Regions from separate parts of the Cupriavidus oxalaticus genome, predicted to be linked through region 1. Evidence: predicted binding sites of a transcription regulator. Region 1 holds the regulator's gene; the other holds the start of a gene.
The links. Region 1 encodes LexA, which represses DNA repair genes until DNA is damaged. Its sites were predicted from a motif close to ACTGTATNNNNATACAGT; they were not measured.
Positions count from the first base shown of each region.

Region 2: a site for LexA is predicted at 3,728-3,745, ahead of JTE92_RS04265 (CppA family protein). Genes of this name have one in related genera too.

Region 1 is NZ_CP069812.1:2,273,066-2,287,561, reverse strand. It holds gene typA (translational GTPase TypA) at 1-575, shown strand, start outside; gene JTE92_RS22975 (sterol desaturase family protein) at 620-1,483, opposite strand; gene JTE92_RS22970 (methyl-accepting chemotaxis protein) at 1,722-3,290, shown strand; gene JTE92_RS22965 (enoyl-CoA hydratase/isomerase family protein) at 3,386-4,474, shown strand; gene JTE92_RS22960 (NADPH-dependent FMN reductase) at 4,635-5,198, shown strand; gene dusA (tRNA dihydrouridine(20/20a) synthase DusA) at 5,468-6,445, shown strand; gene JTE92_RS22950 (hypothetical protein) at 7,240-7,518, shown strand; tRNA gene JTE92_RS22945 (tRNA-His) at 7,620-7,695, shown strand; gene JTE92_RS22940 (hypothetical protein) at 7,798-8,148, shown strand; gene JTE92_RS22935 (hypothetical protein) at 8,185-8,355, opposite strand; gene lexA (transcriptional repressor LexA) at 8,469-9,125, opposite strand; gene JTE92_RS22925 (asparaginase) at 9,408-10,400, shown strand; gene rpsF (30S ribosomal protein S6) at 10,513-10,887, shown strand; gene priB (primosomal replication protein N) at 10,965-11,264, shown strand; gene rpsR (30S ribosomal protein S18) at 11,268-11,546, shown strand; gene rplI (50S ribosomal protein L9) at 11,578-12,030, shown strand; gene JTE92_RS22900 (replicative DNA helicase) at 12,217-13,608, shown strand; gene JTE92_RS22895 (DUF47 domain-containing protein) at 13,801-14,427, shown strand; gene JTE92_RS22890 (inorganic phosphate transporter) at 14,441-14,496, shown strand, end outside.
Region 2 is NZ_CP069811.1:943,571-958,066, forward strand. It holds gene JTE92_RS04245 (acyl-CoA dehydrogenase family protein) at 1-905, shown strand, start outside; gene JTE92_RS04250 (flavin reductase family protein) at 902-1,495, shown strand; gene JTE92_RS04255 (DMT family transporter) at 1,492-2,376, opposite strand; gene JTE92_RS04260 (2-hydroxy-3-oxopropionate reductase) at 2,423-3,331, opposite strand; gene JTE92_RS04265 (CppA family protein) at 3,394-3,696, opposite strand; gene JTE92_RS04270 (CaiB/BaiF CoA transferase family protein) at 3,819-5,015, opposite strand; gene JTE92_RS04275 (acyl-CoA dehydrogenase family protein) at 5,107-6,246, shown strand; gene JTE92_RS04280 (acyl-CoA dehydrogenase family protein) at 6,255-7,400, shown strand; gene JTE92_RS04285 (enoyl-CoA hydratase/isomerase family protein) at 7,393-8,172, shown strand; gene JTE92_RS04290 (tripartite tricarboxylate transporter substrate binding protein) at 8,197-9,159, shown strand; gene JTE92_RS04295 (TetR/AcrR family transcriptional regulator) at 9,284-9,892, shown strand; gene JTE92_RS04300 (IclR family transcriptional regulator) at 10,027-10,752, shown strand; gene JTE92_RS04305 (HpcH/HpaI aldolase/citrate lyase family protein) at 10,783-11,685, opposite strand; gene JTE92_RS04310 (MmgE/PrpD family protein) at 11,935-13,305, shown strand; gene JTE92_RS04315 (MaoC family dehydratase) at 13,302-13,838, shown strand; gene JTE92_RS04320 (acyl-CoA dehydrogenase family protein) at 13,865-14,496, shown strand, end outside.

The sequences.
Region 1 (14,496 bases):
TGATGGAAGAGCTGGGCCGCCGCAAGGGCGAACTGCTCGACATGGCCTCGGACGGCAAGGGCCGTACCCGCCTGGAATACCGCATCCCGGCCCGCGGCCTGATCGGCTTCCAGGGCGAGTTCCTGACGCTGACGCGCGGCACCGGCCTGATCAGCCATATCTTCGACGACTACGCGCCGGTGCGCGAAGGCGGCCTGGGGGAGCGCCACAACGGCGTGCTGATCTCGCAGGACGACGGCGACGCCGTGGCCTACGCGCTGTGGAAGCTGCAGGACCGCGGCCGCATGTTCGTCAAGCCGGGCGATGCGCTGTACGAAGGCATGATCATCGGCATCCACAGCCGCGACAATGACCTGGTGGTCAACCCGATCAAGGGCAAGCAGCTGACCAACGTGCGTGCTTCGGGTACCGACGAGGCCGTGCGCCTGGTGCCGCCGATCCAGATGTCGCTGGAGTATGCGGTGGAATTCATCGCCGACGACGAGCTGGTCGAGCTCACGCCCAAGAGCATCCGCCTGCGCAAGCGTCACCTGAAGGAGCACGAGCGCAAGCGTGCTTCGCGCGAAGGCGCGTAAGCGTTGAGCTGGTCATAAAAAGCCGCGCCCCAGGGCGCGGCTTTTTATTGCGCGTCGGGCAGCGGCGCCATTGCCGGCGCACGCGGGCTGCGCCATTCCGGCGGCTTCCACAGGTAGCGCAGATCGCGGTCGCGCCACGCATCGACGAACATGTCGCGCCATTCGTGGAAGGTCAGCGTCAGCGGGTTGTGCGTGCGCAGCTGGCGCGTGATGCCGTACACCGGCGCCTCCCGCTCGGGGACGAAGGTGCCGAAGAGCCTGTCCCACACCGTCAGAACGCCGGCGTAGTTGCGGTCGATGTACTGCGGGTTCTTGGCGTGATGCACGCGATGGACCGAAGGCGTATTGAACACCGATTCGATCCAGGGCCAGCGCACTCCCAGCCGCGTATGGACGAAGAACTGGAATGCCAGGTTCAGGCCGACGGCCAGGACCACCCAGTCCGGCGTAAAGCCGATATACGCCAGCGGAATCCAGAACAGCCACATCCCGGACAGCGGATACGTCAGGCTCTGCCGGAACGCCGTCGAGAAATTCATGCCTTCCGACGAATGATGCGTCACGTGCGACGCCCATAGCCAGCGCACGCGATGGCTGGCGCGGTGGAACCAGTAATAGAGGAAGTCCTGCAACAGCAGCAACAGCGCGAATGACCACGCCGTCTCCGGGACGGCACGCCATCCATGCTGGTAACACCAGCTGTACACCGTCCGGATCATCAGCCAGAGGAAGAACGCGTCCGAGGCCTGGTGCATCAGCGCGAGCGCGGCGTTGGAGGCGGTATCGCGCAGGCTGTACACCGACCGGTCGCGGCGTGCCCAGTACCAGGCCTCGCCGGCAATGGCCAGCAGGAAGACCGGCGCAAACGCCAGCAGCACGAGTCCGGGATCGAGCGATTCGGTGGTCATCCCGCAAGTGTGCACATTCCGTCCGGAATTGCTACGAGGAATTCCTCCAAATCTTCGCGATGAGGTTGGTGCGCTGCAGCCGGCACATCTTTGCATTCCTGCACTCGCGTGCAGTTGTGTCGCGCATAGGAAGGCAGCTAATCCGGGTCAAGGAAGCATCGTGCACGCCGTAGATGAGCAGGGCCTCGCCCCGTTTTCTTCGCGCTGTTTTCTTCGCGTTTCTACCCCCGGAGCTTCAATGTTCAAGAACACTACCATCGGAGCCAGATTGTGGTTCCTGACGATCGTTGCCAACTTGCTGCTTCTGATTGTTGCCGCCGTAGGTTGGCATGGCATGTCACGCAGCAACGATGCCACGCGCCAGATCTATTCGCAGCAATTGTCGGCAGCGGTGCATCTTGCCGAAGCGCGCTCGAACCAGCTGCTGGTGCGGGTATTGCTCGACCAGGCCACCCTTGTCACGGATCCCGCCGACGCCAAGGCCCGCGCCGCGACCGCCGAGGGCTTTGCGCGCGATTCCGAGAAAGCATGGAAGGCCTACCTTGCGCTGCCGCGCTCGGCTGAAGAAGACAGGATGGTCGATGATGTCACCGCGAGGCGCGATGCGCTGTTCAAGCAAGGCGTGGCGCCGATGATCGCCGCGTTGCACGCGGCCGATCGTGATGCAGTGATGAAGTACGTGCTCGAGGAAATCCCCAAACTCGACATCGCCTTCACCGCGGCCAATGCCGAACTCAACAAGCTGCAACTGGCCAGCGCGAAGGAGGTCTACGAAGCGTCGCAGCACCGCTATCGCAACCTGTTCACGATGTCGGTCATTGCACTGGTGCTCGGTCTCGCGTTCAGCACCGTGGTGGCGTGGCGCCTGCGTGGTTCGATCGTGCAGCCCCTCGATGTTGCGATCACGCGCTTCGACAGGATCGCCGGCGGGGACCTGAGTGCCCAGGCAGCGTCCGGCGGTGAGGTGCAGGCAGATGAGTCAGCGCGCAACGAAACCGCGCGCATGCTGGGCATGCTGGGCCGCATGCAACACAGCCTGGTGGCGATGGTGGGCGAAGTGCGCGGTGGTGCCGACGCGATTGCCTCGGCCAGCAAGCAGATCGCCAGCGGCAATGCCGACCTGTCGCAGCGCACCGAGCAGCAGGCCGCATCGCTGGAAGAAACCGCATCCAGCATGGAAGAGCTGACCAGCACCGTGCGCCAGAACGCCGACAGCGCGCGTGAGGCGCGCACGCTGGCCACGGACGCCAGTGCGCTGGCGGAGCGGGGCAGCGAGGCGGTGTCGCGCGTGGTCGATACCATGCGCTCGATCGACGGCAGTTCGAGCAAGATCGTGGACATCATCGACGTGATCGAGAGGATCGCGTTCCAGACCAATATCCTGGCGCTCAACGCTGCCGTCGAAGCGGCGCGCGCCGGCGAGCACGGCCGCGGCTTCGCGGTGGTGGCGGGCGATGTGCGCGACCTGGCCCAGCGCTGCGCCGGCGCGTCTAAGGAAATCCGCACGCTGATCGGCGCTTCGGTGGCGAACGTGCGCGAAGGGGCGGGGCTGGTCGACGATGCCGGCCGCGCCATGCAGGACATCGTCGACGCCGTGCGGCGCGTGAGCGGCATCATCGGCGATATCAGCGCGGCCTCGGACGAACAGTCGCACGGCATCGAGCAGGTCAACGTGGCGGTGTCGCAGATGGACAGCATGACCCAGCAGAACGCGGCGCTGGTCGAGCAGGCCGCTGCCGCCGCCGCTTCGCTGGAAGACCAGGCGCAGCGGCTGACCGCGCTGGTGGCGACGTTCAGGCTGGCCTGAACGATTGCCGCGGTGCATGCGCCGCAAGCTGCCCACGGGATATGTCCACCGGCGCGGCTGGCGTAGAATCACCCGTTGCATTGGAGGAGTAAGACATGACTGAATTCGTCACGACCGAAGTCCACGGTGGCATCGGATACCTGACGCTGAATCGTCCGCAGGCGCTCAACGCGCTGTCGCTGGACATGATCCGCGCCATGACCCAGGCGCTGCAGGCGTGGGCTTCGGCGCCCGAGGTGGTGGCGGTGGTGGTTGCCGGTGCCGGCGGCAAGGCATTCTGCGCCGGTGGCGATATCCGCTACTTCCACAAGGCGGCGCATGAAGGCGATCCGCTGCTCGACCAGTTCTTCGTCGAGGAATACGCGCTCAATTTCCTGATCCATCGCTACGCCAAGCCTTATATCGCGCTGATGGACGGCGTGGTGATGGGCGGCGGCATGGGCATTTCGCAAGGAGCCCGGCTGCGCCTGGTCACCGATCGCACCCGGATGGCCATGCCCGAAACCAATATCGGCCTGTTCCCCGATGTCGGCGGTGGCTGGTTCCTGGCACGCACGCCGGGCCATATCGGCGAATACCTGGGGCTGACCGGCACCGCGATCAGCGCGGCCGATGCACTGTACGCAGGCCTGGCCGATGCCTGGCTGCCGGGCAACCGGCTGGCCGAGCTGGTCGATTCGCTGCGCGCGCAGCAGTTTGCCAGCGGCGATGCCGTCCTTGCGCATATCGAAGGCTTCACCGCGCCGCACCGCGCTGACTGCCAGCCTGCGCAAAGCACGCTGGCGGGCCTGTCCGCACAGATCGACGCGCTGTTCGCCGGCAATACCGCGCAGGATATCCTGGCGGCCGTCAGCGATGCACCGGGCGACTGGGCTGCGCAGACCGCTGCCATGCTGCGCAGCCGCTCGCCGCTGATGCTGTGTGTGTCGCTGGAGCAGATCCGCCGCGCGCGCGGCATGTCGCTCGAGGATGAGCTGCGCATGGAACTGGACATGATGTACTACGTGTTCCGCAAGGGCGACGGCGTCGAGGGCATCCGCGCTTTGGCGATCGACAAGGACCACAAGCCGCGCTGGCAGCATGCCCGGCTGGATGAGGTTGGTCGCGAGACAGTCCAGTCGTTCTTCGACAGCCCGTGGCGTGCGGAAGACCATCCGCTCGCCGCGCTGGGCAAGGACGCTTGAGCAGCCCGTCGCCACTGCCGGGCGGCCGTGCGCGCCGCTCGCCTCACGGCAGGCCAGTCGCGACTCGGGTAGAGTAGTGGCTGGACCGGCGCGGGCAGCCATGCCAGCCATGGCGCCCGCGCCGTCCGCTTCAAGTGTCCACACAGACAAAGGAGCCGTGATGAGCAATCCTCGTGATGTCGTTGTACTGGTGGGAAGCCTGCGCAAGGAGTCGTATAACCGCAAGCTGGCCAAGGCGCTGATCGCGCAGGCGCCGGCGCAACTCAAGCTGGAGATCGTCGAGATCGGCGAACTGCAGCTCTACAACCAGGACCTGGACGACAAGCCGCCCCAGCCCTGGGCTGCATTCCGCGACCGCGTGCGCCGTGCCGATGCGGTGCTGTTCGTCACGCCTGAGTACAACCGCTCCGTCCCCGCGCCAATGAAGAACGCCATCGACGTGGGCTCGCGCCCCTATGGCAGCAGCGTCTGGGACGGCAAGCCCGGCGCCATCATCAGTGCCTCGCCGGGTGCCATCGGCGGATTTGGTGCCAACCACCACCTGCGTCAGTCGATGGTGTTCCTCAATGTCCCGCTGCTGCAAATGCCCGAAGCCTATATCGGCGGCGTCGACAAGCTGTTCGACGAGCAGGGCGGCATAGCGAACGAATCCACGCGGGGCTTTCTCGACAAGTTCCTGGCCGCGTTCGCCACGTGGATCGACAAGACCGCAGCCACGCGATAAGCCTGGGCGCGGGCGTCGAGGTTTTCGCCGTGCGGGCAGCATCTCCGGCGAAAGATCTGCCGGGGTGGTAAACTCATGCGCCTCCCGAAAAGCCGCGATACTGCTGCGGCTGAATTGTGTGCGACGCCCCCGGCGCACGGGAACCGCCTTCCCGGGCGCCGTTGATATCTGCAAGTAGCATGAGGATTGGTCACGCCGATCCGCTCCCCATGACCATTTTTCAAGGTAAACCTGCCGCGGCTAGTCCGCGCCGCGTATCCGTGGCGCCGATGATGGATTGGACTGACCGTCATTGCCGCACCTTCCACCGCCAGCTCAGTCGCCATACCTGGCTGTATACCGAGATGGTGACCACCGGCGCGCTGCTGCATGGTGACGTGCCGCGCCACCTGGATTTCGATGCGGCGGAGCAGCCTGTCGCGCTGCAGCTGGGCGGCAGCGAACCCGCAGACCTGGCCGCGGCGGCGAAGTTGGGCGAGCAATGGGGCTACAAGGAGATCAACCTGAATTGCGGCTGCCCGTCCGAGCGCGTGCAGCGCGGTGCCTTCGGCGCCTGCCTGATGGCGGAGCCCGAGCTGGTTGCCGATTGCGTGAAGGCGATGCGCGACGCGGTCAGCATCCCGGTGACGGTGAAGCATCGCATCGGCATCGATACCATCGAGCACTACGATTTCGTGCGGGACTTTGTCGGCAGGGTCGCGGAGGCGGGCTGCGACACATTTATCGTTCATGCGCGCAATGCCATCCTGAAAGGCCTGAGCCCAAAGGAAAACCGCGAGATTCCACCGCTGCGCTATGAAGTGGCATACCAGCTGAAACAGGAATTTCCGCAGCTCGAGATCCTGATCAATGGCGGCATCGTCACCTATGACGAGATGGCGCGGCATCTGCAGCACGTCGACGGCGTGATGATTGGCCGCGAGGCATATCACCAGCCCTATGTACTGGCTGAAATGGACGTGCGCTTCTATGGCGACGCCGAGGCAACAGTGCGATCGCGGCTGGATGTAGAGCTAGCGATGCAGGGTTATATCGGCGACATGGTCGAACGCGGCGGGTATATGGGCGCAGTCACTCGACATATGCTGGGGCTGTACCGCGGCGTTGCGGGAGGACGAGGCTGGCGCCGCGTGCTGTCCGATGCAAAACGCATGCATGCCGCGCGCACTCGCGCCGATGTGGATGCACTGTTTGCCGAGGCGCGTACACACCTGCGTCCCCTGGCGTCAGAGCCGCTGGCGGCATAGCACGATTCGCGCTGAACGCTGGGCATCGTCCCGCTATGGGCGCTTGAGTCCTTGCTCTAACACCGAATCGCCAATCTATGCATCGGTTCCCGAGGGTAGCGGGTGCGACACTTGCCATGTCGGATCGACTGGAAACCGGCGTCCGTAAAGGGTTTCAAAGGGATTCCCCTAATTCGCCGGGGCAGGGCACTTTTTTACACTGTGCCTGCCCTCGAATACAGGGCTTTCTTCAACTGATTATTCAGCCCGCTTCGGCGGGCTTTTTTTTCGTCGGCGCGTCCGGCGCTTTTCGTTTACCCGAATGGTGTAATTCCCGGATGACAGTTACATTGCAACGGCCTTCAGGGCATTTGAGATCGCTAAAGTTAAGAGTCCGCGCTGCGGACTCTTTTTTTGCCCTGTTGCGATCGCACCATTCGAGCCGATTTGACCGCACGGCATGGAAAAGAGTTCCATCGGTCACGCCTGGTGCGCGAAATCTATCGCGAAGTATGGCTGATGCCGACGTCCAGCGTTCCGTAGGCCGTAATCCCCGACTCCCGTCCATCGGCTCCGCCGCCCGCACAGCCCGCCAGGGCCGCGACCATTCCCAGCAGCGACAAGACTCCCGCCAGGCGTCCAAGCATTGTTCGCATGCTCCTTCCTTGCAATCTTCCAGAAGATGGTTGGGCCACGGCCAATGCGCCAGGTTCCGGCGAACCTCTGTCGCGCCCGCGTACCGCCCCCATCTCTGGCAACCTGGCCTGCGTGCTACGATTCTTCGCATCGCCACAGGCGAATGGACGGCAGCAAGCGTGGACAAAGCGAACGCAAACAACGAAGAGTCATTCGGCGAGGTGTTTGAGGACTTCAGGCTGGTCTGGGTCGCTGAACCACTACAGGATGGCAAATGGACGGCGCGCTACTGCTGGCACCACGGCACCTCGGAAGCGTCGGGCAGGGCGCTGCAGGAGGCCGTCCTCAACGGCAAGTCACGGCGGCTGCTGGGCCACTTCGACACCGAGGCGGAGACCATTGCCGCCATCAAGCAGGCAGTGTTGCTGGAGGCCAAGTGGCAGCCGCGCAAGGCGTGATGCAGGCCCCGAAAAAATTTGTGCGGAATACTAGCCATCTCGGAAAAGTGTTTGTATAATCTTGGTTTTCGTCGATCAGCGCTTCGCTGATGACCTCTACGGTGGCTGTAGCTCAGTTGGTAGAGTCCAGGATTGTGATTCCTGTCGTCGTGGGTTCGAGTCCCATCAGCCACCCCAAGTTGCCAAGCAAAACAGCGCCTTTACGGGCGCTGTTTTGCTTTCTGGATCTGATTCCAAAGGGTTCATATGTTCCTTCGAGCAGCGGTAGTGGGCGCTGGCGTGGCAGTGGCCGCGATGATGGCCGGGTGTGCCACTGGCACGTCGGAAAAAGACATTCGTGCGCGTCCCCCGATGCGCTTGTTCACGCCGGCAAAAATGGCTGACGTTGCCAAATGCCTGCGCAACAATCTCGGCGATGAGGCGACGGTCGTCAACCTGCCGGCACGGAACCAGACGGAAATCCGGATCGGGCAGCCAAACGGCAGCGGCGAGTTTGCCTATGCCTACCTGATTTCGCTGACGGCCAGGCCTGATGGCACGGCCGTCGAACTCCGCAAGACCAATACATGGTTCCCGCAGATGACGCCGGAAGAACTGGAAACGGAAACCAAGGCGTGCGCGCGTAGCTGATTCAGGGCAGGGCGCAGGTCAGAAAGTGGCGCCGCTTCAAACGGCCAGCTTGTTCGTGGTTTCCAGTTCAAGCATCCTGCAGATAGCGGCCATGCTGCCTACCATGGTCCGGCGCTGCGCGCCCTGATAAACGCGTACGCCCTTGCACTGGCGGAAGGGTACCGGCTTGACCGGGCGGCGGGCGGCGACGTCGTGGGTTTGCGGCATGGTTGCACCTCTTTTTTCAGGCAAAAGCGGGGTCAACACCCGGCAAGCCGGGCGGCGTCTGCAAAGCAATGGAGCGTGTGGGTCCGTGCAGGCGCAAGGCCTGCCGTGCCCGGCTAGAAGCCGGAGGATCGGATCAGGCCGACCGCGATGCCTTCCAGCGAAAACTCTTCGCGCCCGGGTTCAACGATGATGTTGGCGAAGTCCGGGTTTTCCGCGATCAGCTCGATATGACCGCCGCGGCGCTGCAGGCGCTTGACTGTGACATCGTCGCCGAGCCGTGCCACCACGATCTTGCCGTTGGGCGCTTCGCTGGCGCGGCGCACGGCGAGCAGGTCGCCGTCGAGAATGCCGGCGTCGCGCATGCTCAGGCCGCGTACGCGCAGCAGATAGTCGGGGCGTTCATCGAAGACCGAGGCATCGACCTGGTACTGGCGGTCGATATGCTCGGCGGCAAGGATGGGGCTGCCGGCGGCAACGCGCCCCACCAGCGGCAGCGTCAGCTGCAATACGCCAGGGACAGGCAGCGAGAACTGGTCCGGCATTTCCGAATCGCTGCGCGAAACCTTCAGGCGGATGCCGCGCGAGGCGCCCGGCGTCAGCTCGATCACGCCCTTGCGGGCCAGCGCCCGCAGGTGTTCTTCCGCGGCATTTGGCGAGGAAAAGCCGAATTCGGCAGCAATTTCGGCGCGCGTGGGCGGGAAGCCGGTACGGCGGATCGTACTGCGGATCAGATCGAAAATCTGCTGCTGCCGGGGTGTCAGGGTCGCCATGGGATCGCCGTTCCGTGCGGGCGCGCTGGGCAGGGGTGGGAGCGGGTTGCCCACGAACGGGGCTGTCCGCAAATCCTGCATCCGGCGGGCCGGGCACTGTATGTTTAAACAGTATGCTGTGATTTTATACAGTATCGGCGTCAGCGCAAGCAGAATTTTTGGCGGCGCGCGGTGACCGATAGGCCTCGGCGCACGCCATGCAGGCGGAGGTCCGCCATTACAATCGCGATTCGATGCGCCCTGCGCATGCGTTACCTTCCTGTTTCCTGCCCCCCAGCACCCATGAACCAATTGCCTCGCATCGTTGTATTGGCTACCGGCGGCACCATTGCCGGCGCTTCGGGCAACCCCGCCAGCAGCGCACACTACCAGGCGGCCACCGTGCCCGTCTCGTCGTTGCTGGCGGCGGTGCCGGCGCTGAAGTCGGTGGCGCGGATCGAAGCCGAGCAGGTGGCGCAGGTCGACAGCAAGGACATGACCTTCGCGCTGTGGGCCGCGCTGGCGGCGCGCGTCGAACACTGGTCTGCGCAGGCGGATGTGGCGGGCATCGTGATCACGCACGGCACCGACACGCTGGAAGAGACCGCGATGGCGCTGCACCTGACGCAGGCGTGTCCGGTTCCGGTGGTGATGACGGCAGCGATGCGACCGTCCACCTCGCTATCCGCCGACGGCCCGCTCAACCTGCTCGACGCGGTCCGGGTGGCGGCGCATCCGGATGCGTGCGGTAAGGGCGTGCTGGTGGTGCTGAACCAGCAGATCCACGCGGCGCGCGATGTCGCCAAGGCGCATACGTCGGCGGTGGATGCCTTCGTGTCCCAATGCGGGCCGCTCGGGATGGTGCAGGATGACTACGTGCGCTTCGCCCGCACGCCCCGGCAGGCATGGGCGATCGGGCCGATGCCACGCGCATGGCCGGTGGTTGAGATCGTCGCAAGCTACGCGCAACCGGGCCGGATCGCCGTCGACGCGCTGGTGCAGGCCGGCGTGGCGGGCCTGGTGGTGGCCGCGGCCGGCAATGGTTCGATACATGAAGTCCTGGCGGAAGCCCTGGTGGATGCCGCCATCGCCGGCGTGGCAGTGGTGCGCAGTTCACGCACCGGGGCAGGCCATGTGGCGATTCCGGCGCACCCCAGCCCGTCCGATGGCGTTTTTGTCTCTGCCGCGGACCTGAACCCATACAAGGCGAGGGTGCTGCTGGCACTGGCGCTTGCGGCGGATCCTGCGCTGGCGCGGGACCCCTTGCGCCTGCAGGCAGCGTTTGCCCAAGCCTGAGGCAGGCTTGCTGCTTGCACGGCGGACCGGCGCCGGGCTATAATTTACGGCTATTCAACCTTGCCACACCGGACTCGTGACGCCCGGGTGGCTAATCCCAAAAGGAGCGTCAATGCGTCATTACGAAATCGTCTTCATCGTCCACCCGGACCAGAGCGAACAAGTGCCGGCCATGATCGAGCGCTACAAGCAGCTCGTGACCTCGCAGAACGGCAACGTTCACCGCGTGGAAGACTGGGGCCGTCGCCAGATGGCCTACATGATCCAGAAGCTGGCCAAGGCTCACTACGTTTGCCTGAACATCGAATGCGGCAAGGACACCCTGGCTGAACTGGAACACGCGTTCAAGTTCAACGACGCCGTCCTGCGCCACCTGATCGTGCAGACCAAGAAGGCCGAGACCGCTCCTTCGCCGATGATGAAGGAAGTGCAGCGCGAAGAAGCCCGCAAGGCTGCGCAAACGACCACCGAAGGCCAGCCCGCCTGAGTGCGGACTGCGGTGCGAGCCACGGCTGACAGCGTCGGCCAGGGCGGCACCGATGGCAAACAGCAAGAGGCCCCGCGTTGAACCAGCTTCGGCTTGCCGCCACGTTGGCGGAACGCGACGCCCTGCGCTATACCCCGGCCGGGGTGCCCGTCGTGAACTGCATCCTGCAGTACAGCGGCGAGGCGGTCGAGGCGGAAACGCCGCGGCAGGTCGAGTTTGCCATCGCAGCGATGGGGATCGGGCCGGTTGGCCAGCGGCTTGAGCGGCTCCCGCTCGGCACGCTGCTCGACTGCGAAGGATTCCTCGCCCGCAAGCACCGCAACAGCAAGGCTCTCGTCTTTCACATCACCGGATGTAAAGCATTCGTAAAGGATTGAATCATGGCATTCGTCAAACGTGACAACAAGAACAAGAAGCGCTTCCAGCAACAGAACCCGCTGTTCAAGCGCAAGCGCTTCTGCCGCTTCACCGTGGCTGGCGTGGAACAGATCGACTACAAGGATCTGGACACCCTGAAGGACTTCATCGGCGACAACGGCAAGATCACGCCGGCCCGCCTGACCGGTACCAAGGCCCACTATCAGCGTCAGCTGGATACGGCCATCAAGCGCGCGCGTTTCCTCGCGCTGATGCCGTACACCGACCTGCACAAGAACTGATAGGCCCTAGGTCCGTAACGGAGAAAATACGATGCAAGTCATTCTGCTGGAAAAAGTCATCAACCTGGGCAACCTGGGTGACATCGTCAAGGTGAAGGACGGTTACGCACGTAACTTCCTGATCCCGTCGAAAAAGGCGCGCCGCGCCACGCAAACCGCGATCGGCGAGTTCGAAGTCAAGCGCGCCGAGCTGGAAAAGGCCGCTGCCGAGAAGCTGGCCGCCGCGCAAGCCGAAGGCGAGAAGCTGAACGGCCTGACCGTCCAGATCAGCCAGAAGTCGGGTGTGGACGGCCGTCTGTTCGGCTCGGTCACCAACGCCGACGTCGCCGTGGCACTGGAAGGCCAGGGCTTCAAGGTCGAGAAGGCTCAGGTTCGCCTGCCGAACGGCCCGCTGAAGATGGTGGGCGACCACCCGATCAGCGTCGCGCTGCACACCGACGTCGTGGTCGACGTGACTGTGTCGGTGCTGGGCGAGCAGGTCTAAAACCTGTTGCAGCGGTGCCGCGCCGCGGCGCCGCGTGAAGCACTGCAAGCAGAAAAGGCAGGAGCCCTGGCTCCTGCCTTTTTTGTTGTCCCGCTTGCGCTGGCTGGCAGATGTCAGGCAGATGTCGGGCAAATGTCCGCTGTAGTGCGTCCTCCTGCCAGCGCCCCGCCGTTATAATCCCTCCCCATGAACGCGCCCGTCGCCGACCCCCAACTCGACAACCTCAAGGTTCCGCCGCATTCCATCGAAGCCGAGCAGTCGGTGCTCGGTGGCCTGCTGCTGGACAATGCCGCCTGGGACCGCATTGCGGACTTCCTTTCGGAGGCGGATTTCTACCGCTTCGACCACCGGATGATCTTCCAGAGCATCGCCCGGTTGATCTCGGCCACCAAGCCGGCCGACGTGATCACGGTCTACGAAATGCTGCAGGTTGCGGGCAAGGCCGAGGAGGTTGGCGGGCTGGCGTACCTGAATTCGCTGGCACAGAACACGCCCAGCGCGGCCAATATCCGCCGCTACGCGGAAATCGTGCGCGAGCGTGCGGTGTTGCGCAAGCTGGTCACCGTGGCCGACGACATCGCCTCGGCCGCCTTCGCGCCCAAGGGGCGGGAAGTCCGCGAACTGCTGGACGAAGCCGAATCCAAGGTGTTTGCGATCGCCGAGGAAGGCGCGCGCGGCCAGGCCGGCTTCCAGGAAATCCAGCCGCTGCTGACGCAGGTGGTGGAGCGGATCGACGAGCTTTACCATCGCGACAGCACCAGCGACGTGACCGGCGTGCCCACGGGCTTCGTGGACCTGGACCGGATGACCAGCGGCATGCAGGGTGGCGACCTGATCATCGTGGCCGGCCGTCCGTCGATGGGCAAGACCGCGTTCTCGCTGAACATCGGCGAGCACGTGGCGGTGGAGCAGGGCCTGCCGGTGGCGGTGTTCTCGATGGAAATGGCGGGCACGCAGCTGGCCATGCGTATGCTCGGCTCTGTGGGCCGGCTGGACCAGCACCGGCTGCGTACCGGCCGCCTGCTGGATGAAGACTGGCCGCGCCTGACGCATGCCATCCAGCGCATGAACGATGCACAGCTGTTCATCGACGAAACCCCGGCGCTGAACCCGATGGAACTGCGGGCGCGCTCGCGTCGCCTGGCGCGCCAGTGCGGGCAGCTCGGCCTGATCATCATCGACTACCTGCAGCTGATGTCGGGCTCCGGCGGCGGTGAGAACCGCGCGACGGAAATTTCAGAAATCTCCCGTTCGCTGAAGGGCCTGGCCAAGGAGCTCAACTGCCCGGTGATCGCGCTGTCGCAGCTGAACCGAAGCCTGGAGCAGCGCCCGAACAAGCGTCCGGTGATGTCCGACCTGCGCGAATCCGGCGCTATCGAACAGGATGCCGACGTGATCCTGTTCATCTACCGCGACGAAGTCTACAACCCCGATTCGCAGGACAAGGGCACCGCCGAAATCATTATCGGCAAGCAGCGTAACGGCCCGATCGGCACGGTGCGGCTGACCTTCCTGGGCCAGTTCACCAAGTTCGACAACTTCACCGGCGGCCCGGCGTTCTTCGACAACGACACCTGACGAAGTCAAGCCCGCCCGCGAGATCGCGCCGCAGGCCGTCTCGTTTGTGCCAAATTGGCGGGCAGTGTCCGCGTAACCCTGTAAAATATTGCGCTTTGATGACAACCGCCCACCCGGCGGCTGTCGTGCTTCGCGTTCAATCCATCTGCAACACATCAGCAGCGCTACATGCGCCGCCTTAAGGAACATTCCATGTTCGGCCGATTCATGCCCACAGAGGGCAAGTTCTTCGAATATTTCAACCAGCACGCCGACTGCGCGGTGACCGCCGCCCACGAGCTCCAGGCCCTGGTCAACGACCTGCCCAACGCCGAGGCGCATGCCCGCCGCGTCCAGGCCACCGAGAAGAAGGCCGACCGGATCACGCACGACACCATCGACCTGCTGCACAAGACTTTCATCACGCCGCTGGACCGCGACGAGATCCACAAGCTCATCACGACCATGGACGATATCCTGGACCTGATGGAAGACGTGGCCGAGACCATCTCCCTGTATGACGTGACCAACCTGACCGACGAGGCGCTGCGCCTCGCCGCGATCTGCGTGCAGTGCTGCGACCAGGTCAAGATCGCGGTGGGCCTGCTCGAGGACATGGGCAACGCCAGCACCATCCTGAAGACCGCCCAGCAGATCGACCAGCTCGAGTCCGAGGCCGACCGCGTGATGCGTTCGGCCATGTCCAAGCTGTTCCGGGACGAGACCGACGTCAAGCGCCTGATCAAGCTGAAGGCCATCTACGAACAGCTCGAGACGATCACCGACAAGTGCGAGGACGTCGCCAATATCATCGAAGGCATCGTCCTGGAAAACGCCTGAGGCGGCAATCGGCATGCAGACCATTCAAATGAGCCTGTGGGTGATTGCCCTGCTGGTGGCGCTCGCGCT
Region 2 (14,496 bases), on a different replicon from region 1:
CCATGCACACGCACCCGGTGGCCACCGCGGCATGGCGCTGGCGCAACCAGAAGGCGCCGGTGGAAGGGCTGCTCAAGCGCGTGGCGGGCGAGCAGATGGTGCTGCTGGGCAGCGGCGGCTCGGACTGGCTGCAGGGCAGCGGCAAGGCCACGCGCGTCGATGGCGGCTTCCGCGTGGACGGACGCAAGATTTTCGCCAGCGGCGCGCCGGCGGCGGACCTGTTCATGACCTGCGCGGTGTACGACGATCCCGAAGCGGGGCCCACGGTGCTGCATTTCGCGCTGCCGATGAAGAGCCCCGGTGTGAGCGTGATGTCGAACTGGCACACGCTGGGCATGCGCGGCACGGGCTCGCATGATGTGCTGCTCGAAGGCGTGCTGGTGCCCGACACTGCCGTCGCCGCGCGCCGCCCGCAAGGCGTCTGGCATCCGATGATGCATACCGTCTCGATGATTGCGCTGCCGCTGATCTATGCGGTCTACGTCGGCATTGCCGAAGCGGCGCGCGACATTGCGCTGCAGCTGGCGCGGCAGCGCCGCCTGAACGCGCATGCGGTGGAAGCGGCCGGCCGCCTTTGCAACGAAGCGGAAGCCGCGCGCATGGCGCTGGATACGATGTTCGACGCAGCGGCGGGGCAGGCGCCGGGTGCGGTGACCACCAACCGCATCATGGGCGGGCGCGCGCTGGCGGCGCGCGCGGTGCTGGCGACAGTGGAAGCGGCGATGGACCTGGCCGGCGGGGCGGGCTTCTATCGCGACGCCGGGCTGGAGCGGCGCTTCCGCGATGCGCAGGGCGCGCGCTTCCATCCGTTGCAGGCCGGTGCCCAGCAGGAGTACGCCGGGCGCATGGCGCTGGGCCTGGATATCGATGCGCCTCCCGGCGAGGTGCGGCAGGCCGCGCAATGATCCCCGCCCTGGCCCCGCTGCCGTATGCCACCGAGGCCTGCAACGACAGCGGCTGCGATGACCTGGGCGGGGCCTCTGGCGGCATGGGCGACGACACCCGGGCACGGCGCGCGCTGCGCGACGCGCTCGGGCAGTTCGCCACCGGCGTGACGGTGGTGACCGCCGCGGATGCGCAGGGCCGGCCGGTGGGCGTGACGATCAACGCCTTCACTTCCGTATCGCTGGCGCCGCCGCTGCTGCTGTGGTGCCTGGCGCGCGAATCCGGCAGCCTGCCGGCACTGCGCGCCGCGCCCTGCCATGCGATCAACGTGCTCGGCGGCGGGCAGCTGGCCCTGTGCCGGCGCTTTGCGGGCCGTGATATCGACCGCTTTGCCGGCATCGACTGCCGCCCCGGACCGTGCGGCACCGTGCTGCTCGCCGGCGCGCTGGCGACGTTCATCTGCCGGCACCGCTCGGTGCGCGCGCTCGGCGACCACGTGGTGTTTGTGGCCGAGGTAGTGGCCTATGACACAGTCCCGGGCGCGCCGCTGGTGTTCCATGGCGGCGGCTTTGGCGACGGGGTGGCGAGCATCGACGCCGGCGCGGCCTAGCGCAGCACCCGTGCGCCGCGGGCCTTGCCGGCAATCACCAGTGCAATGCCGCCGAGCACGGCCGCCGCGCTGACGGCGAGCCGCAGCGTCAGCGTTTCATTCAGCAGCACGATGCCGCCCGCCGCGGCGATGACTGGCACGCTCAGCTGCACCGTCGCGGCGGTGGCCGCGCGCAGGCGCGGCACCACCGCATACCAGACCACGTAGCCAAGCCCGGAGGTGACCGCGCCGGACAGCAGTGCGTACACCAGGCCTGCGCGATCCAGCGAACGCTGTGCCTGCATCACCGCGGCCAGCGCCAGCGTCAGCGGCACCGCGCGCAGGAAATTGCCGGCCGTGGTCGTTACCGGATTGGCATTGCGCCGGCCGTGCAGCGAATAGATACCCCATGCGATGCCCGCGCCGATCATCAGCAGCGACGACAACAGCGGCGGCGTCGCCAGTCCCGGCAGCAACAGCCACACCAGCCCGGCAAGCGCGAGCGCCAGGCCGATCCATTGCTGCATGCGCAGCGGCTCGCCGGCCGCCAGCCCGTAGCCTGTCATGGTGGCCTGCACGGCAGCGAACAGCAGCAGCGCGCCGGTGCCGGCGCCCAGGCGCAGGTAGGCAAACGAAAACGCCGCGGCATAACAGAACAGCGCCAGCGCGGAGACCCAGTTGCCGGCCAGCGGCGGAAACCACGCCATGGTGTCAGTGCGCAGCAGACGGTGCTGCACCACCACGATGATCCACAGCACCGCGGCCGCCGCGGCGACGCGCGCCAGCGTAAAGCTGGCCGCATCGATGGTGGTGCCTTCCAGCGCCAGCCGGCATAGCAGGGAATTGCCGGCGAAAGCCAGCATGGCCAGCGTGGTCAGCAGGACGGTGTTCGCACTCGGCATGCGGGCCAGAGGGCTATGCACGCTCGGCAAAGCGGCGGCCGGGGGCTCAGGCCGCCGGTGGTGTGTCGCCGATGGCGAACGACGACAGGTGCTCGATCGCCCGCACCAGCGCCGAATGGTCCCAGCCGCTTCCGCCAAGGCCGTGGCAGACATTGAACAGCTGCTGGCACGACGCCGTGTTCGGCAGGCCCACGCCCAGCTGGCGCGCGGTGGACAGCGCCAGTTCCAGGTCCTTCTGGTGCAAGGCGATGCGGAAGCCCGGATCGAAGGTCCGCTTGATCATGCGTTCGCCATGGACCTCAAGGATGCGCGAGCTGGCAAAGCCGCCCATCAGCGCCTCGCGCACGCGCGCGGGATCGGCGCCGGCGCGCGCGGCCAGCACCAGGGCCTCGCCGACTGCCTCGATGGTCAGGGCCACGATCACCTGGTTGGCCACCTTGGCCACCTGGCCCGCGCCGACTTCGCCCACGCGCACGATGTTCTTGCCCATCAGCTGCAGCAGCGGCAGCACGCGGTCGAACACTTCCTGCTTGCCGCCGGCCATGATCGACAGCGTGCCGGCCCTGGCGCCAACCTCGCCGCCGGACACCGGCGCATCGACATAGTCGACGCCCAGCGCCTCGATGCAGCGCGCAAACTCGCGCGTGGCGATCGGCGAGATCGAGCTCATGTCGATCACCGTGACCCCGCCCGGGGTCTCGGCAAGGCCGTCGGCGACGCCTTCCTTGCCGAACAGGACCTGCTCCACGTCGGGCGTGTCAGGCAGCATCAGGATGATGGTTTCCGACTGCCGCGCCAGATCCTCGGCGCTGCTGCAGGCCTGAACGCCCGCGTCCAGCAGGTCCTGTGGCACGCCGCTGCGGGTGTGGGCGAGCACGGTATGCCCGCCGTCGACGATATGCTGCGCCATGGGCTTGCCCATCACGCCAAGCCCGATAAAACCGATCTTGCTCATGATAGTGTCCGGTGGTTGCGTGGAAGCGCCGCGCATGGGCGGACGCATAACTCTGATCATAGTCAGTTACGCGCCGGCAAGGCTGCATCCTTGGCCGGATCGCCCGGACGCTGGCCCAGGATCTCGCGGATGCGGGCCAGGTACTGGTCGCCCACGGTCCGGTGCACGCGCGCTGCCTCTGCGGCGAACTGGCGCCGGCCAGGCGGGCGGATGCCGAGGCTGCGGCAGATCGTCGACAGGTAAGGCTTGCGCTCGCGGCCCAGGCGCAGCGCCACGGTCTGCAGCGCGGCATCGCCGATGCGCCCGCGCAGCCAGGCCAGCACCTGGCGGTCGTAGTCGTTTTGCACGCGGATCAGGTGTTCCATGGCCAGACTCCTACTGTTTATCCATACAGGTACTGTAAATATATACAGTATCCTGGTGGAGGCAAGAAAAGTCTGCACGGTAATGACTACGGGCTCACATCTGCCGACCTACAGTCAACCCATCATGTCCCCGACCTCGGACCCAGGATCCGCTCGGTATCCTCGCCCAGACGGGGAGCAGGCTTATAGATCGATGCAGGCGTCCTGGAAAAAAGGGCTGTCGGGCGGGTTGTAACCACGTCCCCTTCGGTAGGGTGCGTCATGGTCTGGAACAGGCTGGTGCTTTGCACCTGGGGATGGGTCTGGATGGTGTGGATGGAATACATTTCCGCGACCGGGATATCCATCTCCCGGCACACATCCATCATCTCCCTGGTGGTGTACTGCGCCGTGATCTTGCGCAGTTCCGCATAGATGGCCTGGATGTTCTTGTTGCGCTCGATCCGGCTGCTGATGTTGAACTGGTCGATGAACTCGCCGCGGCCGAAGCGGTGGAAGAAGGCCTTCCAGTGCTGCTCCGTGTAGGGCAGCAGGGCGATGTACCCATCCTTGGTGGGCGAGGGCTTGCGGCCGCCCTTGAGCAGGCGCGCATAGCCGGCGTCGCCAATGGGCGGGTTAAAGCCGTGGCCGCCGAGGTGCTCCGTCATCGTGAAGGCGACCATCGTCTCGAACATCGGCACTTCGACGTACTGGCCTTCGCCGGTGCGGACCTTGTGGACGATCGCGCCAAGGATGGCGTTGGCCGTGGCCAGGCCCGCGATCTTGTCGGCCAACAGGGTGGGCGGGTAGTCAGGGACGCCGCTTTCGTGCCCTATCAGATGGGCCAGGCCGCAGGCGCCCTGGATGATGTCGTCGAAAGCGGGCTGGCCGGCAAACGCGCCGCCCTCGCCAAAGCCGGTGGCGGCGCAGTAGACGATGCCCGGATTGATCTGCGCCACCGCCTCGTAGCCGAAGCCCAGCCGCTCGATCGCCTTGACGCGGATGTTGTGCACCAGCACGTCGCAGCGGCCGATCAGCTCTCGCAACCGCGCCTTGCCTTCTTCCGTCTTGAGATCGATGCACACCGAACTCTTGTTGCGGTTGATGTTCATGAAGGTGGAGCTCATGCCGGGCGTGCGGCTCACGCCGTTCGCGCGCATCAGGTCGCCCTCGGGCGGCTCCACCTTGATCACCTCGGCGCCATAGTCCGCCAGCACCTGGGTGGCGACAGGGCCCAGTACCACGGCGGTCAGATCCAGCACGCGGATGCCGGCAAGAGGACCCCGGGGAGCGGTGGCGTCCACCTTTGGCTGGCCGGTCGTCGTGTCGCTTGCAGTCATGGTTGCCTCGCTTCTCATCGTAATTACCTAGTAGCAGATTCGATGTATCCACTCTATAGTGTTGCTTGATAGCAAGCAAGTAAGGATAAACATGGATACGTTGCACATCACGGTCGGGGACCTTCCACCCGAATGCGAGGCGCTCCGGGAAGAAGCAAGAGCCTTTGCCAAGGAACACATCACGAAGTATTCACGCGTCGAGCGGGCCCACAACTGGGCCGGCCGCGACCCGGATTTCTCCAGGAAGATGGGCGAGAAAGGGTGGCTCGGCATGACCTGGCCGACCGACGCCGGGGGCGGCGGAAAGAGCATGCTGGAGCGCTATGTGATGCTGGAAGAACTGCTGGCCGTCGGTGCCCCGATGGGCACGCACTGGGCCGCCGACCGGCAGATGGGGCCACTGCTCATCCGCTACAGCCGCGACAAGCTTGCTCCCAAAATCATCCCGCAGATCCGCCGGGGCGAGGCCTTCATCTGCATCGGCATGAGCGAGCCGGACTCGGGCTCGGACCTCGCCTCCATCCGTACCCGCGGCACCAGGGTGGAAGGCGGCTGGAAGATCAACGGCCGCAAGGTGTGGACATCGGGCGCGCACCACGCGCACTACATGGTGGCCCTGGTGCGCACCAGCGAGCGCGGCGAGGACCGCCACGCCGGCATGAGCCAGATCTTCATCGAGATGGACCGCCCCGGCGTGACGGTGCGGCCCATCGTCTCGCAGCTGGGCACGCGCATCTTCAACGAGGTGATCCTCGACGACGTGTTCGTGCCCGACGACCACCTGGTGGGCGAGGAGGGCAAGGGCTGGAGCCAGGTGATCAATGAACTGAAGTACGAGCGGTCGGGCGCGGAACGCTTTCTGAGCAGCACGCAGCTGCTGCTGGAGATGCTGGATGCGGCGCAGGCAGACAACCGTCAGCAGGCGGTGGCCATCGGCAAGGTGATCGCGCGCTATGCCACCTTGCGCCAGATGTCGCAGGGCATCGCGCTGATGATGGCCGAAGGGCAGGACCCGTCGCTGGCCGCCTCCATCGTCAAGGACCAGGGCGCGCTGCTGGAGCAGTCGCTGCCCGACATTGCCTACGAGGTATTCCCCGACCGGCTGGGCGACGGCAGCGAGTTCGACCAGGTGCTGAACCTGGTGACGCTGGCGGCGCCATCGTTCTCGCTGCGCGGGGGCACGCGAGAGATCTTGCGCGGGATTATTGCGAAAGGACTGGGGCTGAGATGAGCGACAACATGATTGAAGAAACCGTCAAGCGGCTGCTGGCCAACGAGGTGAGCCGCGAGCTGCTGACCGCTGTCGAGGCTGGCGAATTCGCCGGCGTGCTGTGGCAAACCATCGCCGACAGCGGCATGACCAAGATCCTCTGCCGCGAGGCGCACGGCGGCATCGAGGCCTCCTGGCTGGAAGCGTTGTCCCTGTTCTACCAGGTGGGCTATACCCAGGCGCCGGTGCCGCTGTCGCAGGCGGTGGTGGGGCAGTACCTGGCATCGCGCAGCGGGCTGGACCTGGCGGCCGACAGCGTATTTGCCCTGGCGGCGGGCGCACAGGCGCGGGCACTTGCAGTGACCAGTAACGAGGCGGGCACGCCCGCCACCATCGACGGCACGATGAAGGCCGTGAAGTGGGCGCGCCATGCTCATTGGCTGGTGATCGAGGCGGCAGGCCAGCTCTGCCTGGTGGCGGCGAAGGGGGCGGGCGTGCGCATAGAGCCGAAGGCCGATGCCGCATCGCTGCCCGCCGACACCGTGGTGCTCGACCATGCCCCCGTGGCCCACGTGCTGCCACCTGGCATTGCGGGGCTGAACCGGCCGCTGGAAGTCTTCTACGCCGCCACCACTGCCGCGCAGCTGACCGGCGCACTGGAGTACGCGCTGGACCTGGCCGTGCAGTATGCGAAGGACCGCGTGCAGTTCGGCAAGCCCATTGGAAAGTACCAGGCCATCCAGCAGCAGCTTGCCGTGCTGGCGGGCGAGGTGGCCTGCAGCTATGCGGCTGCGACCACGGCGCTGCGCGATCTGCCCGCCATGCAGCAGGACAGCGCGCCCCAGGCGGAATTCAGTGCCGCCGTCGCCAAGGTCACGGCCAGCGACGCGGTGCGCACGGGTGCCTCGATTGCGCACCAGGTGCATGGCGCCATTGGCTTCACCTACGAATACGCACTGAACTTTGCCACCCGGCGCCTGTGGGCCTGGCGTGCCGAGGCGGGTACCAGCACCGAATGGGCAGAGCGCCTCGGCCAGGCCTTTATCGAGGCAGGCTCGGACCGGTTCTGGCCGCACCTGACCGCGCGCACGCTGCCGTCCGGGGACCTCCCGGAAACGCCGGCCGGTCATCACGGCCGACCCATGCAAGCAGAAAGGACCACCACCCATGTCTGAGACGCCGAACCCGGCCATCTTGACCAGCCGCGACGGCCATGTCGCGCTCATCGAGCTGAACCGCCCCCCGCACAATTTCTTCGATGTGGAGATGATTGCCCGCATTGCCGACGAGCTGGACCGGCTGCAGGCGGACAAGACCTGCCGCGCGGTGCTGCTGCAGGCGGGCGGCAGCGCGTTCTGCGCGGGAGCGGATTTTTCGCGGCGCAATGGCGGTGAGGCGCGCAGCGCCTCGCGCATCAACCCCATCTACCTGGAGGCGCTGCGCATCTTCAGTTTCAGCAAGCCGATCGTGGCCGCCATCGAGGGCCCGGCCGTCGGCGGCGGACTCGGCCTGGCGCTCGCGGCGGATTTCCGCGTGTCGTGCGCAGAGGCCCGGTTCTCGGCCAACTTCAACCGGCTCGGCATTCACCCCGGGTTTGCGCTCTCGTACACGCTGCCGGCGCTGATCGGCAAGCAGATGGCGGCGTGGCTGCTGTACACCGGCGCCCGCGTGGATGGCGCGCGCGCCAAAGAGATGGGACTGGTCGACTTCATCGTTCCCCAGGCGGAGGTGCGCACCGCTGCGATGGCACTGGCGCGGGAGATGGCCGCTTCATCGCCGCGTGCGTTGCAGTCTACTCGCCAGACCTTGAAGGCGGATTCGCTCAGCCACATCCGCAACGCCATCTCGCGCGAGAGCGCGGAGCAGGCTGCCCAGTTTGCGGGGCCGGACATGGCCGAGGGCGTGAAGGCCATGGCCGAAAGGCGGCTGCCGGTCTTTGAAGACTGATTTCGATAGATAGGAGACAAGCACATGCAACGGAGACAATTTGGCGCCACGCTGCTGGCGGGCGCGGCAACCCTGGGCTTCCCGTACATCGCGCGGGCGCAGGGCAAGGTGATTCGCGTCATCGTGCCGTTCACGGCGGGCAGCGGATCGGACGAGGGCGCGCGCTTTTACGCGGAGCAGATCGGCAAGGCGCTGGGACGCTCGATCGTGGTGGAGAACAAGCCGGGGGCCAGCGGCCTGATCGCCGTGCGCACCGTGCTGGCGGAGCCGGCGGATGGCAACACCATCCTGTTGGGCAGCAACTCGCTGATCGCGGTGAACCCGGTGATGGTGAAGAACCTGGGCTACGACCCGTTCAAGGACCTGGTGCCGCTGCACGGCCTGGCCATCTCCGCCGCTGCCTTTGTCGCCAGCAACGATTCTCCCTACCGCAGCATTGCCGATGTGGTGGCGCGCTACAAGGCCACGGGCAAGCCGATCTCGGTCGGCAATTACTCCGAAGGCTACCGCCTGGTGGGCGAGTGGCTGGCACAGGAAACGGATATCCAGACCACGCCCGTGCCCTACAAGGGCGGAGCTCCCATGGTGACCGACCTGGTCGGCAACCGGCTGGATATCGCGCTCAACGACATCACCGGCATCGCCCCCATGGAAAAGGCCGGGAAGCTTCGCGTGCTCGCCATCACGGGCGGGACGCGCGACAAGCTCTTGCCGAACGTCCCGACGATGAAGGAGCAGGGCTATGCCGACTTTGAATCCTACGTGTGGTCGTCCTTCTCCATGAAGGCGGGCACGCCGGCGGACAAGCTGAAGGAACTTGCTGCGGCCATTACCGCCGCACAGCGCACGGAGGCGGCAAAGGCATACCAGGCCAAGCGGGCCGGTACGTTCCTGACCAAGGCGCTTGCAGACCTGGGCGAATTCCAGCGCGCGGAATACCTGCGCTTCAAGCGTGTGGCGGAAAAGGCCAATATCCGGCCCAGCTGAGCCGCCGGGCTCCCCCGGCCGCACCGGCGGTGCGGCTGCAGGGGCTTGCGTCGAAGCAGTGTGGAAAGGGGGCCTTTGGCTTCGGTACAATTCGGGGCCGCAGGCGACATAACGTTCACGACCTATGAAACAGCAAACCAGCCGCACCCAGGAGCAACGGCGCGAGGAGTCTGTCGGCCGTATGGTGCAGGCCGCTATCGAGCTGATTTCCGAGAAAGGCCTCGCGGGGCTGACGATGAATGAAGTCGGCACCAAGGCCGGCTATAGCCGCGGCCTGGCGCACACCCACTTCGGCTCCAAGGAAAAGCTGCTGGAGGAATGCCTGGAGCAGCTCTCGCGCGAATTCAATGCGCAGCGCAAGAAGGATGGCAGCGATACGCGCGGCATTCACGGCATCTATTCGCTGGTGGATGCCTACACCCAGCGCCCGGAAAACGCGGTCAACAGTATCCGTGCGATGTTTTTCATCGTGCTCGACTCGTCCGTGGCCGATTCGCCGCTGCATGGCTTTGTCCACGACTACAACGAAAAGAACATGGCCTACGTCGAGTACAAGCTCAACGAGGCGAAGACCCTTGGGCAGATCCGGGCGGACGTCGACGTAAAATCCGCGGCCTTCATCCTGATGAGCCTGCTACGCGGTATCTCCGTGCACCGCCTGAACCGCGCTTCCATGGACCCTGCGGCCGTGAAGGCGGAAATCCTGCGGATGATCGGGGAGTGGTTGCTGTAGACGAACCATCGCCATGGCGATGTTGAGGGCGGGCTGAAAGGCAAGCACCAGGGCGACGCCGGCCGGTCCGAAGCATGGCAAAGACAGCGCCTGAGAGGCGCGCGAGCCAGGGAGGGACGGCTATGGACAGTGGCATGGTCAAGTCGGCGAACCGGGTGTTCGATCTGCTGGAATTGTTCGAGCGGGTGCGCCGGCCCTTGCGCGTGGGCGAGATCGCCGAGCGCCTCGGCATTCCGCAGTCCAGTGTGTCGATGCTGCTGCGGACCATGGTGGCGCGTGGCTACCTGGAGTTCGACGCCCAGCTTCGAACCTATTGCCCGTCGGTCCGGGTCGCGTTCCTGTGCGGGTGGACCACCAGAAAACAGGGCACCGGCGCCTCGGTCCACGACGCCCTGCGCCGGCTGTCGAGCGAGACCGGCGAGACGGTGCTGCTGGGCCGCCAGAGCGGCAACATGCTGCAATACCTGTCCGTCATCGAATCCAGCCATGCGTTGCGCCTGTCGGTATCGTCGGGCACGATCCGGCCGATGCATCGCACCGCGATCGGCATCATGCTGATGAGCCGGATGGAGGACGAACAGATTGGGCGGCTGCTGCGGCGCTACAGCGCCGAGGTGGCCCCGGGCGAGCCGCCGGTGCGCACTGACGAGATCCTGCGCGCGGTGGAGCAGGCGCGCCGCCAGGGCTACTACGAGTCGGCCAGCCTGGCGTCGCCGGGGGCCGGTGTGATCGCCACGCTGGTGGCAACGCCCATACGCGGCCAGTGGCTCGGCATCGGCACCGGCGGCCCGGTTGCGCGCTTGCACGCACGCCGCAAGAAGCTGCTGGCGGCCGTGCTGGCGGTCGCGCAGGACTGCTGAGCGCCGCCTGAGCGCCTCAGTGGCGCGAAATCAGCAGCCGGGCCGTTCCCTGCGCGCACGGATGGCATCGAGCCGGGCCAGCAGGCGCGTGGCCTGCGCCAGGTGCAGGCGCTCGACCATGCGCCCCTCCAGTTTGATCACGCCCGCCGCGGCATGCTCCGGCCGCGCGAAGGCCGCGACGATCGCCTGCGCCTCGGCGGTGGCGGCATCCGATGGCGTGAACGCCGCGTTGGCCGGATCGACCTGCGACGGGTGGATCAGCGTCTTGCCGTCAAAGCCCATCCGGCACGACTGCAGCACTTCGTTGTCGAAGCCGGCGCGGTCGCCGAAGTCATTCCAGACACCGTCGAGCACGTCCATACCGTAGCGCTTTGCCGCCAGCACCACCGACATCAGCCACGGCAGCAGATACGCACGGTTGTCGCCCGGATACACGCCGGTCTCTTTGGCAAGATCGTTGGTGCCGACGACCAGGCAGTCGAGCTGCACCTGCCGGCGCTGGCCGGCTTGCAGGATGCCGTCGAGGTGATGGATCGCGGATGCCGTTTCGATCATGGCCCACAGCCTGGGGGCAGGGCCATTGGCAATGGCGCCGATCGCCGCGGCAAAGCGTTCCAGATCTGCGCCGGTGTCGACTTTCGGCAGCAGGATCGCATCGGTCCCGCAGGCCACGGCGGCGCGCAGGTCGGCATCGAACTCGTCCGTTCCGAGGGCATTGACCCGGATCACCGTTTCATGCGCCGCGAATGGCTGCGCGGCAAAGGCGCTGGCCAGGTTGTCCCTGGCCTGGCCTTTCATGGCCGGCGCCACGGCGTCTTCCAGGTCGAACACGATGGCGTCGCAGGGCAGGTTGCGGGCCTTTTCGATGGCGCGGGTATTGGTCGCGGGCACATACAGCACGGAGCGCCGGGGCGCGGTCTGGTTCATGGTCATGAGAGGTAGCGTCGCCGGTGGCGACGTGGGCGTGGAGAGTTGAGGGGCAGCGCGGCCATCGCGCACACCGTGCGCCGCGAATGGCCGTGGATGAGAGTTTCGATCCCGCACGCTCGCGCCTTCATCACATATGTGATCAATGTTCCGGGTCGGCATCCATCACATATGTGATGCCCCGCCCGCCGGCGTTCGCCAATACTCGGTCCATCGACAACAACACGGCGCCGGCCAACGCGGCGATTCCTTCGAGTGGAACCTGACCATACCATCGACAAGACAGCGGACAGCACCGGCTTCACCCGGGCGCTGGCCGGCTGGATCAGCTCGGTCGACGATGCCGCGCTCGGCGCACCGGCTTTCGCCTGGGCGCGGCATGCCATGCTCGACTGGATCGCGGTGACCGTTGCCGCCGCCCGCGAGCCGCTGGTCGAAATGCTCGTCGCCGAATATGCCGGCTCGCGCGATTTGCCGTGCGCGCTGGTGGGCAGCCCGCTGCGCGCCGATGTGGCGCAGGCCGCGCTGATCAACGGCGCGGCCGGCCACGCCCTCGACTTCGACGACGTCGCCTCGGCGATGCACGGCCATCCGACCGTGCCCGTGGCGCCTGCCGCGCTGGCGGTGGCCCAGGCCGCCGGCGCCAGCGGCAAGGACTTGCTGCGCGCGCTGACACTGGGGCATGAAGTCGAAAGCCGCGTCGGCGAAGTGGTCGGCGCCGAGCAGTATCGCCTCGGGCTGCACCCGACCGGTACCACCGGCACGCTGGGCGCCGCCGCTGCCTGTGCGCGGCTGGGTGGACTAGATCCGGAGCGTACGGCCCACGCGCTCGGCCTCGCCGCGACGCAGGCAGCCGGGCTCAAATGCATGTTCGGCACCATGGCCAAGCCGCTGCACGCAGGCAAGGCCGCCATGAACGGCGTGATGGCGGCACGGCTGGCGGCACGCGGGTTCACCGCCAACGCCAGCGGCATCGAGTGCGAGCAGGGCTTCGGCCGCACCCAGGCGCCCGCCGCGCCGGCGTTCCCCGCCACGTTCGAGCGCCGCGCCGGCATGGCAATCGAACGCACCCTGTTCAAGTTCCATGCGTCCTGCTACCTCACGCACTCCACCATTGAAGCCGTGCGCCAGGTCTGCCGCGAGCACCGCATCGACCTGGATGCGCTCGAGTCGATGACCATTTCCGTGTCCGGTCCGCATCGTGGCGTGTGCGATATCGCCAATCCGCAGACCGGCCTGGAGATCAAGTTCGCGATCCAGCATCTTGCGGCGCTGGCGATGGACGGTGCGCCCACCGCGTCGCTCGCCCTGTATTCGCCCGAGACCGCGCTCGCGCCGCGCTATGTCAGGGCGCGGCAGCGGATCGCGCTGCAGGTGGTGCCCGGCCCGGACCGCAATGCGGCCACCGTCGAGATCCTGACGCGCGACGGCCGCACGCTGCGCGCGCAGGCCAATGTCGCGGTGCCGGCCGCGGACCTTGCCATGCAGTGGCGGCGCCTGGTCGACAAGGCGCAGGCCATCGTCGTGCCGCGCATCGGCGCGGCCAAGTTCGCGAAGCTGGTGTCGGTGGTCGACACGCTGGACCGGCTTCCTTCCGTCGACCCCTTGTTTGAGGCAATGCAATGACATCCACCCATCCCGCCACCGGGCGCGTCCCCGAGATCCCCGCCGATCCGGTCGTCGCCCGCCTGAAAGCAGAGGCCCGGCTGCGCGCCCGCGGCAACCGCTACGAGGATTTCGAGCCGGGCCGGCGCTTCGACCATCACTGGGGCCGTACCGTCACCGCGTCGGACAACACCCTGTTCTCGGTGCTGACGCTGCACTACAACCCGCAATACACCAACGAAGCGGTGGCGCGCGCCAACGGCCACGCGGGCGTGCCGGTCAATCCGCTGCTGGTGTTCAACACCGTGTTCGGCCTGTCGGTGGAAGACCTGTCGGAGGGCGGCGGTCCTTTTCTCGGGGTCGACGAGCTGGCCTATCTGCGGCCGGTCTACCCCGGCGAGACGCTCTATGCCAGTTCCGTCGTGGTGTCGCGCAGGCCGGCCAGCAACCGGCCTGGCTACGGCATCGTCACGTGGCACACGCATGGCACCAATCAGCAGGGCGATGCAGTCATCGAATTCAAGCGTACCAATCTGGTCAGGATGAGGGGATAAGCATGTCAGGAGACGGTCTGGGATACATGACGGAAGCGCGTTGCATGATCCGCGATGCGGCGCGCGAGTTCACGATGAAAGAGGTGCTGCCGGTTGCCAACGCGCTGGACGGCCCGGATGCGGAGATCCCGATGTCGCTGCGCGACAAGATGGCCGAGATGGGCTACTTCGGCATCACCATCCCGGAGGAATACGGCGGCCTGGGCCTCGGCATCTTCGAGTATTGCCTGATCTGCGAGCAGCTGTCGCGCGGCTGGATGTCGGTGGCGTCGATCGTGGCCCGTGCGCAGGGCGGCTGGATCATGAAGTCGATGCCGGAGGACATGCGGCGCGAATACCTGCCGCGCGTGGTGCGCGGCGACTTCCTCAATGCCAGCGCGTTGTCCGAGCCGGATACCGGCTCCGACCTGGCGTCGATTTCCTGCCGCGCCGTGCTGGATGGCGATGAATGGGTGCTGACCGGCAACAAGTACTGGTGCACCTTTGCCGACGGCGCCGACTACCTGATCGTGTTCGCGCGCACCTCGGCGCCGCCCTCGCCCGACAAGCGCTGGGAAGGCATTTCCTGCTTCATGATCGAGAAGCAGCGCGGCGGCTTCCCGCCGGGCATGACGGGTTCCCCGATTCCCAAGATCGGGTACTTCGGCTGGAAGACCTT